Saccharopolyspora erythraea NRRL 2338: one gene and its partner. The protein of the gene in region 2 interacts with the protein of the main gene of each other region in a pairwise test. Links are inferred from orthologs where the notes say so. Each region holds a gene or a part of one and is shown on either strand. Other genes may lie near its edges.

Evidence for each region.
Region 1: the proteins of rplL (region 2) and dnaE interact in binary tests that used the Escherichia coli proteins (3 or more experiments, as listed by UniProt). The link is inferred for Saccharopolyspora erythraea NRRL 2338 from one-to-one orthologs.

The regions. Positions count from the first base shown.
Region 1 is NC_009142.1:6,524,330-6,532,635, reverse strand. What follows is about bases 2,454-6,546. They hold dnaE (DNA polymerase III subunit alpha), read left to right. Parts: upstream 2,454-2,761; coding sequence 2,762-6,346; downstream 6,347-6,546. Other genes in these bases: SACE_RS27860 (cytochrome P450 family protein), read left to right, coding at 6,498-6,546. Also shown: SACE_RS27880 (Re/Si-specific NAD(P)(+) transhydrogenase subunit alpha), read right to left, coding at 1-810; SACE_RS27870 (AsnC family protein), read right to left, coding at 1,298-2,320; more of SACE_RS27860, read left to right, coding at 6,547-7,715; SACE_RS27855 (MFS transporter), read right to left, coding at 7,964-8,306. UniProt on the Escherichia coli protein: DNA polymerase III is a complex, multichain enzyme responsible for most of the replicative synthesis in bacteria. This DNA polymerase also exhibits 3' to 5' exonuclease activity. The alpha chain is the DNA polymerase catalytic subunit.
Region 2 is NC_009142.1:7,679,027-7,684,741, reverse strand. Bases 429-3,344 are described here. They hold rplL (50S ribosomal protein L7/L12), read left to right. Parts: upstream 429-1,651; coding sequence 1,652-2,038; downstream 2,039-3,344. Other genes in these bases: SACE_RS33075 (ABC transporter ATP-binding protein), read left to right, coding at 2,351-3,344; rplJ (50S ribosomal protein L10), read left to right, coding at 1,019-1,552; SACE_RS33090 (hypothetical protein), read right to left, coding at 429-660. In the rest of the region: more of SACE_RS33090, read right to left, coding at 1-428; more of SACE_RS33075, read left to right, coding at 3,345-3,538; SACE_RS33070 (MlaE family ABC transporter permease), read left to right, coding at 3,535-4,326; SACE_RS33065 (MlaE family ABC transporter permease), read left to right, coding at 4,332-5,171; SACE_RS33060 (MCE family protein), read left to right, coding at 5,168-5,715. UniProt on the Escherichia coli protein: The binding site for several of the GTPase factors involved in protein synthesis (IF-2, EF-Tu, EF-G and RF3). Is thus essential for accurate translation.

The DNA of each region.
Region 1 (8,306 bases), 1.2 Mb from region 2 along the record:
GACCAGCCGCGGCGCCGGTTTGCCGGGCACCAGGGCGGTGGTGACCACGATGTCGAAGCCGGCGATCGCCTCGCCGAGCCTGCGTTCCTGCTCGGCGGCCTCGTCGGCGCCCAGCGCGCGGGCGTAGCCGCCCTCACCGGTGGCGTCGATGCCCAGGTCGAGCCACTTGGCGCCGACCGAGCGCACCTGGTCGGCGACCTCGGGACGCACGTCGTAGCCGGTGGTGCGGGCCCCCAGCCGCTTGGCCGTGGCCAGCGCCTGCAACCCGGCGACGCCGACGCCGAGCACCAGCGCCGTCGCGGGTTTCACGGTGCCCGCGGCCGTGGTCAGCATCGGCAGGAACCGGGTCGACTCGCTGGCCGCGAGCAGGACCGCGCGGTATCCGGCGACGTTGGCCTGCGACGACAGGGCGTCCATCGACTGCGCCCGCGAGATGCGGGGGATGGACTCCATCGCGAACGCGGTGACCCCGGCCGCGCGCAGCCGCTCGGTGGTCTCCGGCTCGGTCAGCGGGGCGAGGAAGCCGATGAGGGTGGTCCCGGCTGCGAGCCTGCCGACCTCCTCGGCGGTCGGCGGGTTGACCTTCACCACGACGTCGGCCGACCACGCGTCGCCGATGCTCGCGCCGGCCTCGGTGAACGCCTCGTCGGGGATCAGGGCCCGCTGCCCGGCGCCCGCTTCGACCACGACGTCCAGCCCCAACGCGCGCAGCCGCTCCACGACCCCGGGGACCAGCGCCACCCGGCGCTCACCCACCAGCGACTCACCCGGCACGCCGACGCTGGGCCTGCTGCTCTGCTGTGCCGTCATCGCACCACATCCCGTGCTCATCGCTGGGAGGAACGATCTGTGTCACCCACCAGATGCCCACAGCGGCGGTCGCCGCGCAAGGGCACACGCCCATTCGGCCCCGTCCCCGCCCAGAAGTGTCCGACGAGATCCACTGCTCCGGCGAGAGCCGATCGTGGGTCATCGGCACGGTTGGTCTGCCGGTGACGGGCACCGCCTGCGTTCGCCCGCCGCGGGGCCGTGCCTGCCACCGCCGGACAAGCCTCGGCCGCCCGCGAGCAGGTGGTGTCGGTGAGCCTGCGCTGCGCCGGTCAGGGCTGCCTGCAACGCTCCATCGCCACCGCCCTGCTCTGCCGCGCCCGCGGAACCCGGCCGACCTGGTGCACCGGCGTGCGCACCCAGCCCTTCGCCGCTCACGCCTGGGTCGAAGCCGAAGGCCGGCTCATCGGCGAACCGCACCCGAAAGGCCACTACACGCCGCTGACCGTCCCGCCGACGGCGGCCGGGGCTACAGGTCGGTGATGTCCCAGGTGAGGGTGCGCTGCTCGTCGCCGGGGCGCGGAGTCCAGCGCACCGCGGACAGCTCGGTGCTGTCGGGCAGCACGTAGACGGTGTGACCGCCGGCGGTCTCGCCGGGCGGTACGCCGATGCGGTGCGGCGGCCGGGACGACAGCGACACCGGCGCCTTCGACACCGTCGAGCCGTCCTCGGCGACCAGCACCAGGTAGAGGTCGGGCAGCGAGGTGAACGGCATCGACCCGCGGTTGGTCAGCTCGGTGTGCACGACGACCGCGCGCTCGCCGTCCTGCAGCTGGTAGCCGGCGGCGGTGAACAGGAAGTCCGCCGGGTCGACGACCTCGACGAGCTGGATGGTGATCCGCTCGCCCTCCAGGCCCTCGACGTCGAGCTTGCTGCCGATCTTGCCGGTGCGCTGCGGCGGCTGCTTGTACTGCGCCGCGCCGCGCTGGTCGCCGCGCGCCCACGACGACGAACCCGGAGGTCCCCAGGTGTTCACCGGGTCCGGCGGCGCGGTCTGGGCGGGCACCTGCGGCCCGGCGGGGCCGCCGCCGGGCGCGAACGCCGGCGGTCCCGCGGGCGGCACGAACTGCTGCGGACCGCTCGGTCCGGTCTGCGTCGGGTGCTGGCCGCTGCCGCCGTAGGTCTGGTACGGCCCGCTGGGCTGGCCGTGCACCGGGTAGGACCCGCTCTGCGGGCCGACGGGGTAGGAGCCGCTGTGCGGCTGCGCCGGGTAGGGCCCGCTCTGCGGCTGCTGCACCTGGTAGGGGCCGCTGCTGGCCTGGGCGGCCTGCTGCGTCCACGCCTGCGCGGCGGCCACCGCCTTGCGGATCGCGTTCGGCTCGCACTCCACGCCGACGACCAGCGGCAGCCCCGTGGTGGACAGCGCCGCCAGGCGCGAGGCGACGTCGCGGACGTCCATCCCGAGCCGGCCGGCGATCTCATGCACCGCTGCGCGGCCCGTCTCGGCGACGACGCTGAGCAGACGAACGTCCACGGGATCAGGGGCAGCCACGTCGTGCCACGCTACCCGCTCCGGCCGATCACCGTGCGGAGGGCACTGACTTTCCCCCGCCGGCGCGAGAGCTGTCCTCGAACTCGCGTTGGTGGCGGTGCCGGTGGCGGAACCTCCGGCGTCCTCTGGCTCCGGGACCTTTTTCTCACGTATCACCCATACGCCGCGAAAATCTGTCCTCGCCACAGGACGCCTGCGGCGGTGCCGGTTGCGAGGGCGAGCCAAGCGGCTACGCCGCTTTCAAGATCAAAAGCAGGCTTTGTGGGCCGGACCCGGTCGGCGTGAGAGGCGCCGGACCCCGGGAGCGGGCCCCGCGCCGGACCGCCGGTGTGACGCACCGGAACGGATCCGCGCAACGCCAGGGGACATCGCCGATCCGGTCGGACGCTGGAGTTAGGCTTGCAACCTCCCGCCGGTACCGTTCGCGAAGGAGGCCCCTCCGTGCCCGTCGACCCCTTCGTCCACCTGCACGTGCACACCGAGTACTCGATGCTCGACGGTGCGGCGAAGGTCGGAGCGCTGTTCGCGGAGGCGCAGCGGCTGGAGATGCCCGCGGTCGGCATGACCGACCACGGCAACATGTTCGGCGCCGACGAGTTCTACCAGCAGGCGAAGAAGACCGGCATCAAGCCGATCATCGGCATCGAGGCCTACCTGGCGCCCGGCAGCCGGTTCCACAAGAAGCCGGTGTTCTGGGGCGAGGCCAAGCAGCGCGGCACCGACGAGTACGGCGAGGGCGGCGACGTCTCCGGTGCAGGTGCCTACACCCACATGACGATGCTGGCCCGCAACGCCACCGGGCTGCGCAACCTGTTCACGCTCTCCAGCCGGGCGAGCATGGAGGGCCAGTACCGCAAGCCGCGGATGGACCGCGAGCTGGTCGCCGAGTACGCCGAGGGCATCATCGCCACCACCGGCTGCCCGTCGGGCGAGGTGCAGACCAGGCTGCGCCTGCGCCAGTTCGACGAGGCGATGCAGGCGGCGTCGGACTACAAGGACATCTTCGGCGCGGAGAACTTCTTCCTGGAGCTGATGGACCACGGGCTGCCGATCGAGCGGTCGGTCCGGGAGGGCCTGCTCAAGATCGCCAAGGAGCTCGGCCTCAAGCCGGTGGCCACCAACGACAGCCACTACGTCACCGCCGACCAGGCCGAGTCGCACGGCGCGCTGCTGTGCGTGCAGTCGGGCAAGACCCTCAACGACGAGAGCCGGTTCAAGTTCGACGGCGACGGCTACTACCTGAAGTCCGCCGCCGAGATGCGGGAGTACTGGGACAAGGAGGTCCCCGGTGCCGCCGACAACACGCTGCTGATCGCCGAGCGCGTGGAGTCCTACGAGGACGTCTGGTCGTTCCAGGACCGGATGCCGCGCGTAACCGACGGCAGCGGCAAGACCGAGCGCCAGCTGCTGGAGGCCGAGGTCGAGCAGTACCTGCCGACCCGGTACCCGGAAGGCGCGACCCAGGAGTGCCTGGACCGGATCAAGGTCGAGCTCGACGTGCTCGACACCAAGGGCTACTGCGCGTACTTCCTGGTCGTCGGCGACCTCACCCGGTGGGCCAAGTCGCAGGGCATCCACGTCGGCCCGGGCCGCGGTTCGGCCGCGGGCTCGCTGCTGGCCTACATCCTGCACATCACTAACCTGGACCCGCTGGAGCACGGCCTGATCTTCGAGCGGTTCCTGAACCCGGAGCGCGACTCCCCGCCCGACATCGACCTCGACTTCGACGACCGCCGCCGCGACGAGGTGCTGCAGTACGCGATCGACAAGTACGGGCGGGACAAGGTCGCCCAGGTCATCACCTTCGGCAAGATCAAGACCAAGGCCGCGATCAAGGACTCCGCGCGGGTCCACCACGGCCAGCCCGGCTTCGCCATCGCCGACAAGATCTCCAAGGCGCTGCCGCCGCCGATCGCGGCCAAGGACATCCCGCTGTCGGGCATCGTCGACCCGCAGCACGAGCGCTACGCCGAGGCCGCCGAGGTCCGCAACCTCATCGAGACCGACCCGTCGGTGTCGCAGATCTTCGACACCGCGCGCGGCCTGGAGGGGCTGATCCGCAACGCGGGCGTGCACGCCTGCGCGGTCATCCTCTCGTCGCAGCCGCTGATGGGCACCGTGCCGCTGTGGGCGCGCGACGACGGCTCGATCATCACCGGGTGGGACTACCCGTCGTGCGAGGCCATCGGCCTGCTGAAGATGGACTTCCTGGGGCTTTCCAACCTCACCATCCTCGGCGACGCGCTGAAGATGGTGAAGGCCAACCACGACCGCGAGATCGACCTGTCCAACCTCGGGCTGGACGACGCGAAGACCTACGAGCTGCTGGCGCGCGGTGAGAGCCTGGGAGTGTTCCAGCTCGAAGGTGGCGGCATGCGGGAGCTGCTCAAGCGCATGCAGCCCACCGAGTTCGCCGACATCGTGGCCTGCAACGCGCTGTACCGGCCGGGTCCGATGGAGGTCAACGCCCACAACGACTACGCCGACCGCAAGAACGGCAAGAAGCCGGTCGAGCCGATCCATCCCGACCTGGACGAGCCGCTCAAGGACATCCTGTCCGAGACCTACGGTCTGATCGTCTACCAAGAGCAGATCATGGCCATCGCGCAGAAGGTCGCCGGCTACAGCCTCGGGCGAGCCGACATCCTGCGCCGCGCGATGGGCAAGAAGAAGAAGGAGGTCCTGGACCAGGAGTTCGAGGGCTTCCAGGCGGGCATGCGGGAGCAGGGCTTCCGCGACGAGGCCATCGACAAGCTGTGGGCGACGGTCCTGCCGTTCGCCGGGTACGCGTTCAACAAGTCCCACGCGGCCGGTTACGCCCTCGTGGCGTACTGGACGGCCTACCTCAAGGCCAACTACCCGGCCGAGTACATGGCCGCACTGCTGACCTCCAACGGCGACAACAAGGACAAGATGGCCGTCTACCTGGCGGAGTGCCGCCGGATGGGCGTGAAGGTGCTGTCGCCGGACGTCAACGACTCGCTCAACGACTTCACCGCCGTCGGCTCCGACATCCGCTTCGGGCTCAGCGCCGTCCGCAACGTCGGCTCCAACGTGGTGGCCTCGATCGCCAAGGTGCGCGAGGACAAGGGCCGCTACAGCTCGTTCACCGACTTCCTGGACAAGTCCGAGACGGTGGCCTGCAACAAGCGGGTGATCGAGTCGCTGATCAAGGCGGGTGCCTTCGACTCCCTGGGCCACACCCGGATGTCGCTGGCCCAGCACCACGAGGCGGCGGTGGACGCGGTCATCGGGCTCAAGCGCCAGCAGGCGCTCGGCCAGTTCGACCTGTTCGGCGGCGGGGACGACGCCGGCGGCGAGGAGTCGTCGTCGCCGCTGGCGCACCTGCAGTTCACGCCGGACGAGTGGCCGCGCAAGCAGATGCTCTCCTACGAGCGGGAGATGCTGGGCCTCTACGTCTCGGCCCACCCTCTGGACGGGGCCGAGCGGCTGCTCGCGCCGTACCAGGACACCGGCATCGCCGAGCTCGTCGGCGGCGAGCGCGAGGCGGGCAAGGACCAGGTCAAGATCGCCGGGATGATCTCGGGGATCCAGCGCCGCATCAACAAGAACGGCCACCCGTGGGCGATCGTGACCCTGGAGGACCTCGACGCCAGCGTGGAGGTGCTGTTCTTCCCGAAGTCCTACGAGATGTTCGCCGACTGCCTGGTCGAGGACACCGCGATCGCGGTGAAGGGCCGCATCAACGAGCGCGAGGGCACCATCAGCATCTTCGCCTCCGACGCGGTGCCGGTGGACATCTCGGCGGCCGAGACCGACCCGGGAACCAGCCCCGCGTTCGTGATCAAGGTGCCGGCGAGCAGGGTGGACCGGTCGCTGGTCGCCGAGCTCAAGCGCACCTTGCAGGCGCACTCGGGCACGGTCCCGGTGCACGTGAAGCTGCAGGGGCCGCGCGGGGTCACCCGCCTCGCGCTGTCCAGCGACTACTTCGTGTCGACCGAGAACGGGCTGCAGGGCGAGCTGAAGGGGCTGCTCGGCGCGGGGTGCTTCGAGACGGTGCTGTGAGCCGGCGCGGGGCCGCGAGTCCGCTTCGCGCCCCGCGTCCGCTTCGCCTCCGCGGAAGCTGAGAGTGCTTTCAGCGACCGCGTGACAACCGTCAGTGATATGGGTTAACTGGAGACCGGCCGCCAAAACGCCGAGCTCGGAAGGTTTGCCCATGACCACCGGTGAAGTGCCCGACTTACTGGCTTTCGACGACGCCTTCGCGCAGGACCGGCACAACCGGTACGCGCGGATGCGCGAGGAGCCGGTGCAGCGCATCCGCACGGTGAACGGCCTCGACGCGTGGCTGATCACCCGCTACGAGGACGTCAAGCAGGCGCTGCTGGACCCCAGGATCGCCAAGGACTTCGGGCGCACCCAGCAGATCATCGAGAAGAGGCTGGCCGACGCCGAGCGCAGGCCGGGGTTCTCGCCCGACCTCGGCCCGCACATGCTCAACACCGACCCGCCGGACCACACCCGGTTGCGCAAGCTGGTGGTCAAGGCGTTCACCGCGCGGCGGGTCGAGGGCCTGCGGCCGCGGATCGAGCAGATCACCGACGACCTGCTCGACCGCCTGGCGGGCCGGTCCGAAGTGGATCTGATCGACGAGTTCGCGTTCCCGCTGCCCATCACGGTGATCTCGGAGCTGATGGGCGTGGAGGACTCGCGGCGCGACGACTTCCGGTCGTGGACCAACGTCCTGGTCGACGGGTCGCAGCCGGAGGCGCAGGCCCAGGCGTCGGTGGCGATGGTCGAGTACCTGACCGAGCTGATCGCCAAGAAGCGCACCGAGCCCGGTGACGACCTGCTGACCGCGCTGCTGGAGGCGGTCGAGGACGGCGACCGCCTCAGCGAGGGCGAGCTGATCGCCATGGTGTTCCTGCTGCTGGTCGCCGGGCACGAGACGACGGTCAACCTGATCGGCAACTGCGTGCTGTCGCTGCTGGGCAACCCCGACCAGCTCGCCGCGCTGCGCAACGACCCGTCGCTGCTGCCCGGCGCGATCGAGGAGACCCTGCGCTACGAGAGCCCGGTGGCGAACGGCACGTTCCGGCACACCGCCGAGGCGGTCCGGTTCGGCGACGTGGTGATCCCCGAGGGAGAGCTCGTCTGGGTCGCGCTCGGGGCGGCGAACCGGGACGGTGAGCGCTTCGAGGACCCCGACCGCTTCGACATCACCCGGGAGACCACCGGGCACGTCGCCTTCGGCCACGGCATCCACTTCTGCGTGGGCGCCGCCCTGGCCCGGCTGGAGGCCCAGATCGCCGTCGGCAGGCTCCTGGAGCGCTTCCCGGACCTGCGGATGGCCGCGTCGCCGGACGACCTGCGGTGGCGGTTCAGCGTCCTGATGCGGGGCCTGGAGAAGCTGCCGGTCCGCCCCGGCGCCTGAGTCAGAGGCTGTCTCTGGACTCACCTTGCTTGGCGGTTGCGGTGGCGGAACCTCAGGCGCTCTCGGACTCCGGGATCCTTTTCACCCATACGCGGCGAAAAGGCTGTCCTCGTCAGAGAGCGCCTGAGAACCCGCGGCGGTGCCGGTTGCGGGGATGGGCCAAGCGGCTGCGCCGCTTCAGAAATCAAAGATGGGCTCTCAAGTCCCTCCGGCTCTGAGGTTCCGCCGAGCCGTCGCGCTGACCGCGGTCAGCGCGACGGCGCTCGCCGTCCCGAGCGCAGGCTGAGCATGGCGACCGCCGCGCCGGCCAGCGCGCAGGCGAGTCCGGCCGTCATCGTCGCGCTCTGAGCCTGGGTGAAGGCGAGCCGGGCGGCGTCGGCCAGCGCGGCGCTGGTGCGCTCGTCGGCGAACGACAGGGTCGCGGCGAGCGACGTGCTCGCGTCGTGCGGCACGCCGGTGGGTAGGAAAGCGCGGTAGGCGGTCGAGAGCAGGCCGCCGAGCACCGCCACGCCGAAGGCGATCCCGAGCTGCTGGTGGGTGTCGTTGAGCGCCGAGCCCATCCCGGCGCGGTCGGCGGGCACGGCGCCCAGC
Region 2 (5,715 bases):
CTTGGCCTGGTCGCTGAACAGGTCGCACACCTTGGACGGCGGGTTCTCCCGGAGGGAGTTGTAGACCGCGGACACGGCGTCGGCCGGATTCGTCGAGGTGATCGGGGAGGAGTTGGGCGGGGCACCGCCGGTGCCGGTGCGGGAGTCGTCGCGGCCGCCGCCGAAGAGGTCGGTGAGGACCACGCCGATGAGGTTGTAGGCCACGATGACGATGACGAGCAGGTAGATCAGGCGGCGGACGAGCTTGAAGCGCAGGGGCCACAGCAGGCGCCTGAACCACACCGTGCCGCGGTGGGCGGTGCTGGTCTCCGGCCACGCCGGGGGCCCGCCCTGCGGGGCGTCGGGCCACTGGACCGGTTGCGCGGGCGGCGCCTGCGCCGGCGCCGATGGCGGGGTGGGGACGGCGAGGTCGGCGCCACCCCCGAGGCCCTGCTGGGAGCGCTGCCATTCCTGGAACTTCTGGAACTCCAGGAACTGCTGGTACTGGCGGAACTGCTCGTCGTCGGACGGCGGGGCGGCGCCGGTGCTCGACGCGGGGCCGTCCTCGACGACCTCTGCGTCGACGACCTCCGGCGCCCGGCTCCGGTCGGGCAGGTGGTCTTCGGGGTCCTGCGGGCGGCGGTCGCCGTGCGACTCGTTCGGGTCGGCCACGCACCACATGATGCCGTGCCCGCCGCCCGTGGTCATCACAGGCGATCAACGGGCCAGGTGAGCGGGGGTCGTGCACGACCTCACGACGCGGTGCCGTATGCTGGTCGAGGTTCCACCCAAGACCGCTGGTCTTCTTCGCGCTCCGGCGTGGGGAACGAAGGTCCCGTGCGACACGGGCGGCCCGCGCAGGAGGACGAGGCAACATCAGTGCGCGCCCGCGCGCCCATGGTTTTTCACGCCCCGTGCTTGCTGCGCCGGGGCGTTTTGTCGTCTCAGGGCTTTTCGACAGGTGGATCGGTCCGGACGCCGTCGCTGGCGGCGGTCGCCCGGGCCTTCTGTAGTCGCGAAGCACTAGAGAGGAGGCGACATGGCGAAGCCCGACAAGGTCGACGCGGTCACCGAGATCGCGGAGCGGTTCAACACCTCGACCGCCGCGGTCGTGACCGAGTACCGCGGGCTGTCCATGGCGAAGCTGGTTCAGCTGCGCCGGGCCCTCGGTGAGGGCACGACCTACCGTGTCGCGAAGAACACGCTGGTCAAGCGTGCCGCGGAGCAGTCGGGTGTCGAGGGCCTGGACGAGCTGTTCGTCGGCCCGACCGCGATCGCCTTCATCGAGGGCGAGCCGGTGGACGCCGCGAAGGCGCTGAAGGAGTTCGCCAAGGACAACAAGGCGCTGGTGATCAAGGGCGGCTACATGGACGGCCGCCCGATCTCGGTCTCCGAGGTCGAGTCGATCGCCGACCTCGACTCCCGCGAGGTCACCCTCGGCAAGCTCGCCGGGGCCATGAAGGCCAAGATGAACCAGGCCGCCGCCCTGTTCGCCGCTCCGGCGACCAAGGCCGCGCGTCTGGCCGCCGCCCTTCAGGAGAAGAGGGAGGGCGGCGAGTCCGACGCCTCCTGAGTCCGTTGTGGACCCAGGTGAGCGCCGGGTGCCTCGGCCGCACCACCACCCAAGATCTGCTCGCGGGTGCGCGGGCACCGATGTGAAAGGAACGCCACCATGGCGAAGCTGAGCAACGAAGAGCTGTTGGACGTCTTCAAGGAGATGACCCTCCTGGAGCTGTCGAGCTTCCTCAAGGAGTTCGAGGAGACCTTCGACGTCACCGCCGCGGCCCCGGTCGCCGCCGCCGCCCCGGCCGCCGCCGGTGCCGCCGCCCCGGCCGCCGAGGAGCAGGACGAGTTCGACGTCGTCCTGGAGTCGGCCGGTGACAAGAAGATCCAGGTCATCAAGGTCGTCCGCGAGATCGTCTCCGGCCTGGGCCTGAAGGAGGCCAAGGAGCTGGTCGAGGGCGCCCCGAAGCCGATCCTGGAGAAGGTCGACAAGGAGAAGGCCAACGAGGCCAAGACCAAGCTGGAGGAGTCCGGCGCCAAGGTCTCCCTCAAGTGATTTCTCGCTGACGCAGCGTGAAAGGGCGGACACCCTCCGGTGTCCGCCCTTTTCGCGTTCTCGGAGCTTTTCCACGATGCGGACCCTGGCGCCGCTGACAAATCCGGGAAATGCCGGACCCGCCGGGACCGGACAAATCATCTATTGATCAAGCGGGTCTGGAATTGGAACCCAACTCGTGAGTAACCTGCGCGGGTCGCGCTCGTTGCACAGGTGTGATGCGAACGACCTTCGTTAAGCGCATCACGTATGCCAGGCTCCCCGTCCGGGGAGGGCGAAACGCCCGGCGACGACGAAGATGCGGAGGTGCTCATGGGCGTCGAGGTGGTCGTCGACGGACTCTCCAAGTCGTTCGGCTCCCAGACCATCTGGCGGGACGTGACGCTGACGCTTCCGGCCGGTGAGATCAGCGTCCTGCTGGGACCGTCGGGCACCGGCAAGTCGGTGTTCCTGAAATCGCTCGTCGGTTTGCTCAAGCCGGAGCAGGGCCGGGTCCTGATCAACGGCGTGGACGTCTGCGACTGCTCGGAGTCGCAGCTCTACGAGATCCGCAAGCTGTTCGGCGTGCTGTTCCAGGACGGTGCGCTGTTCGGCTCCATGAACCTCTTCGACAACATCGCGTTCCCGCTTCGCGAGCACACCCGCAAGTCCGAGTCCCAGGTCCGCGAGGTCGTTCTCGAGAAGATGGAGATGGTCGGGCTCCTCGGGGCGGAGGAGAAGCTGCCCGGCGAGATTTCCGGCGGTATGCGAAAGCGCGCCGGACTGGCCAGGGCGCTGGTGCTCGACCCGGAGATCATCCTGTTCGACGAGCCCGACTCCGGTCTGGACCCGGTGCGCACCGCGTACCTGAACCAGCTCATCGTCGACCTCAACGCCCAGATCGACGCGACGTTCCTGATCGTCACCCACGACATCGGCACCGCGCGGACCGTTCCGGACAACATCGGCATGCTGTTCCGCCGCAACCTCGTCATGTACGGCCCGCGGGAGGTGCTGCTGACCTCGACCGAGCCGGTCGTCGAGCAGTTCCTCAACGGCCGCAGGCAGGGCCCGATCGGCATGAGCGAGGAGAAGGACGCCGGGCAGATGGCCGCCGAGCTGGCGGAGCTGCGCGGCGCCGACAAGGGCGTGCCGCACATCATCCCGCAGCTGGAGGTCTCGCCCGGCCTGCCGGAGCGCTCGGCGGTGCGCCGCAGGCAGGCGCGGGTGATGCGCGACATCGGCAAGCTGGCCCCGGCCGCGCAGCAGGAGATCATGAAGACGATCCACCCGCAGGACATCGCGCGCACCGAGTCGATGCACGGCTCGCTCACCGACACCGATGCCGCCCAGGTCCCGAGGAAGGCACCGCTGCCGCACCGCAAGCCGTCGCCGCGTCCGCGCGTGCAGGAGCACGTTCCGGCGGGCGGCGAGCCTGCGTGGACCCGGGAGCCGGAGCCGGAGGCGGGCGCCGGGCAGCGCAGGCGCTGGTTCGGCCGCAAGCGGGGCGGTGAGCAGTGAGCGCACGCTCCCAGGTCCGGTTCCCCGGGGCGGGCGGGATCCGCGAGACCGGACGCCTGTTCGCGCTGATGCTCGACGTGGGCCGGGCGCTGCCGAAGCGTCCGTTCCAGGTCCGCGAGTTCGTCCAGCAGTGCTGGTTCATCGCCAGCGTCACGATCCTGCCGACCGCGCTGGTCGCGATCCCGTTCGGCGCGGTGATCGCGCTGCAGCTCGGTTCGCTGACCCGCCAGATCGGCGCGCAGTCGTTCACCGGTGGCGCGAGCGTGCTGGCGATCATCCAGCAGGCCAGTCCGATCGTGACCGCGCTGCTGATCGCCGGCGCGGGCGGTTCGGCGATCTGCGCCGACCTCGGCTCGCGCAAGATCCGCGACGAGATCGACGCGATGGAGGTGCTCGGCGTCTCGCCGGTGCACCGGCTGGTGGTGCCGAGGGTGCTGGCCGCGATGCTGGTCGCGGTGCTGCTCAACGGCATGGTCAGCGTCGTCGGCGTGATGGGCGGCTACTTCTTCAACGTGATCATGCAGGGCGGCACGCCGGGCGCCTACATGGCCAGCTTCAACGCGCTGGCGCAGCTTCCCGACATCTGGATCAGCGAGCTGAAGGCCCTGATCTTCGGGTTCCTGGCGGGGGTGGTGGCGGCCTACCGCGGGCTGAACCCGCCGCCCGGCCCGAAGGGCGTCGGCGACGCGGTCAACCAGTCGGTGGTGATCACGTTCCTGCTGCTGTTCGCGGTGAACTTCGTGCTGACCACGATCTACCTGCAGCTCGTGCCGCCCAAGGGGATGTGAGGCGGATGGTGACGGTTTCCCGGCGGGCGCGCCGGATGGTTCGCAGGCCGCTGGAGTTCCTCGACGACCTCGGCGACCAGATGTCGTTCTACCTGCGGACGCTGGCGTGGATCCCGAAGGCGGTCACGCGCTACGTCAAGGAGACGATGCGGCTGCTGGCCGAGGTGAGCTTCGGCAGCGGTGCGCTGGCGGTCATCGGCGGCACGGTCGGCGTGATGGTCGGCATGACCCTGTTCACCGGCACCGTGGTCGGCCTGCAGGGCTACGCGGCGCTGAACCAGATCGGCACCTCGGCGTTCGCCGGGTTCGTGTCGGCCTACTTCAACACCCGCGAGATCGCGCCGCTGGTGGCCGGGCTGGCGCTGTCGGCCACGGTCGGCTCCGGGTTCACCGCGCAGCTCGGCGCGATGCGGATCTCCGACGAGATCGACGCGCTGGAGACGATGGGCGTGCCGAGCCTGCCGTACCTGGTGACGACGCGGGTGGTGGCGGGCTTCGTCGCGGTGGTGCCGCTCTACGTGCTGGGGCTGCTGACCTCCTACCTGGCGGCCCGGTTGGTGACGGTGCACGTCTACGGGCAGTCGGCGGGCACCTACGACCACTACTTCAACCTGTTCCTGCCTCCCGAGGACGTGCTGTGGTCCTTCGGGAAGGTCCTGGTCTTCAGCGTGGTGGTGATCATGACGCACTGCTACTACGGCTACCGGGCCAGCGGCGGCCCCGCCGGGGTCGGCGTCGCGGTGGGGCGCGCGGTGCGGACCGCGATCGTGACCACCGCGCTGCTGGACTTCTTCCTCAGCCTCGCGATCTGGGGCACCACGACGACGGTTCGGATCACCGGATGAGCACCAGAGGGGCGATGACGACGTTGCGGCGCCGCCTGCTGGGCGTCGCCTTCCTGATGACCATCGTGCTGTTCCTGAGCCTGACGGTGGCCACCTACCAGCGCGCGTTCACCTCGAGCGTGGACGTCGTGCTGCACACCGCGTCGGTGGGCAACCAGCTCATGGCCGACTCGGACGTGAAGGTGCGCGGCATGATCGTCGGGCGGGTCAGGGAGATCGAGCCGACCGCCGACGGCGCGAAGCTGCACCTGGCGCTGGAGCCCGACAAGGCGAGCAGGCTGCCTGCGAACGTGTCGGCGCGGTTGCTGCCGCGGACGCTGTTCGGCGAGCGCTACGTCTCCCTGGAGGTGCCCGAGAACTCCTCCGGCGCCGTGCTGGCCTCGGGCGACGTGATCGAGCAGGACCGCAGCAGCGCGGCGGTCGAGCTGGAGACCGTGCTGGCCGACACGATGCCGGTGCTGCAGGCGGTGCACCCCGACGAGCTGGCGGTGACGCTGAACTCGCTGAGCCAGGCGCTGGAAGGCCGGGGCAGGCCGCTGGGCGA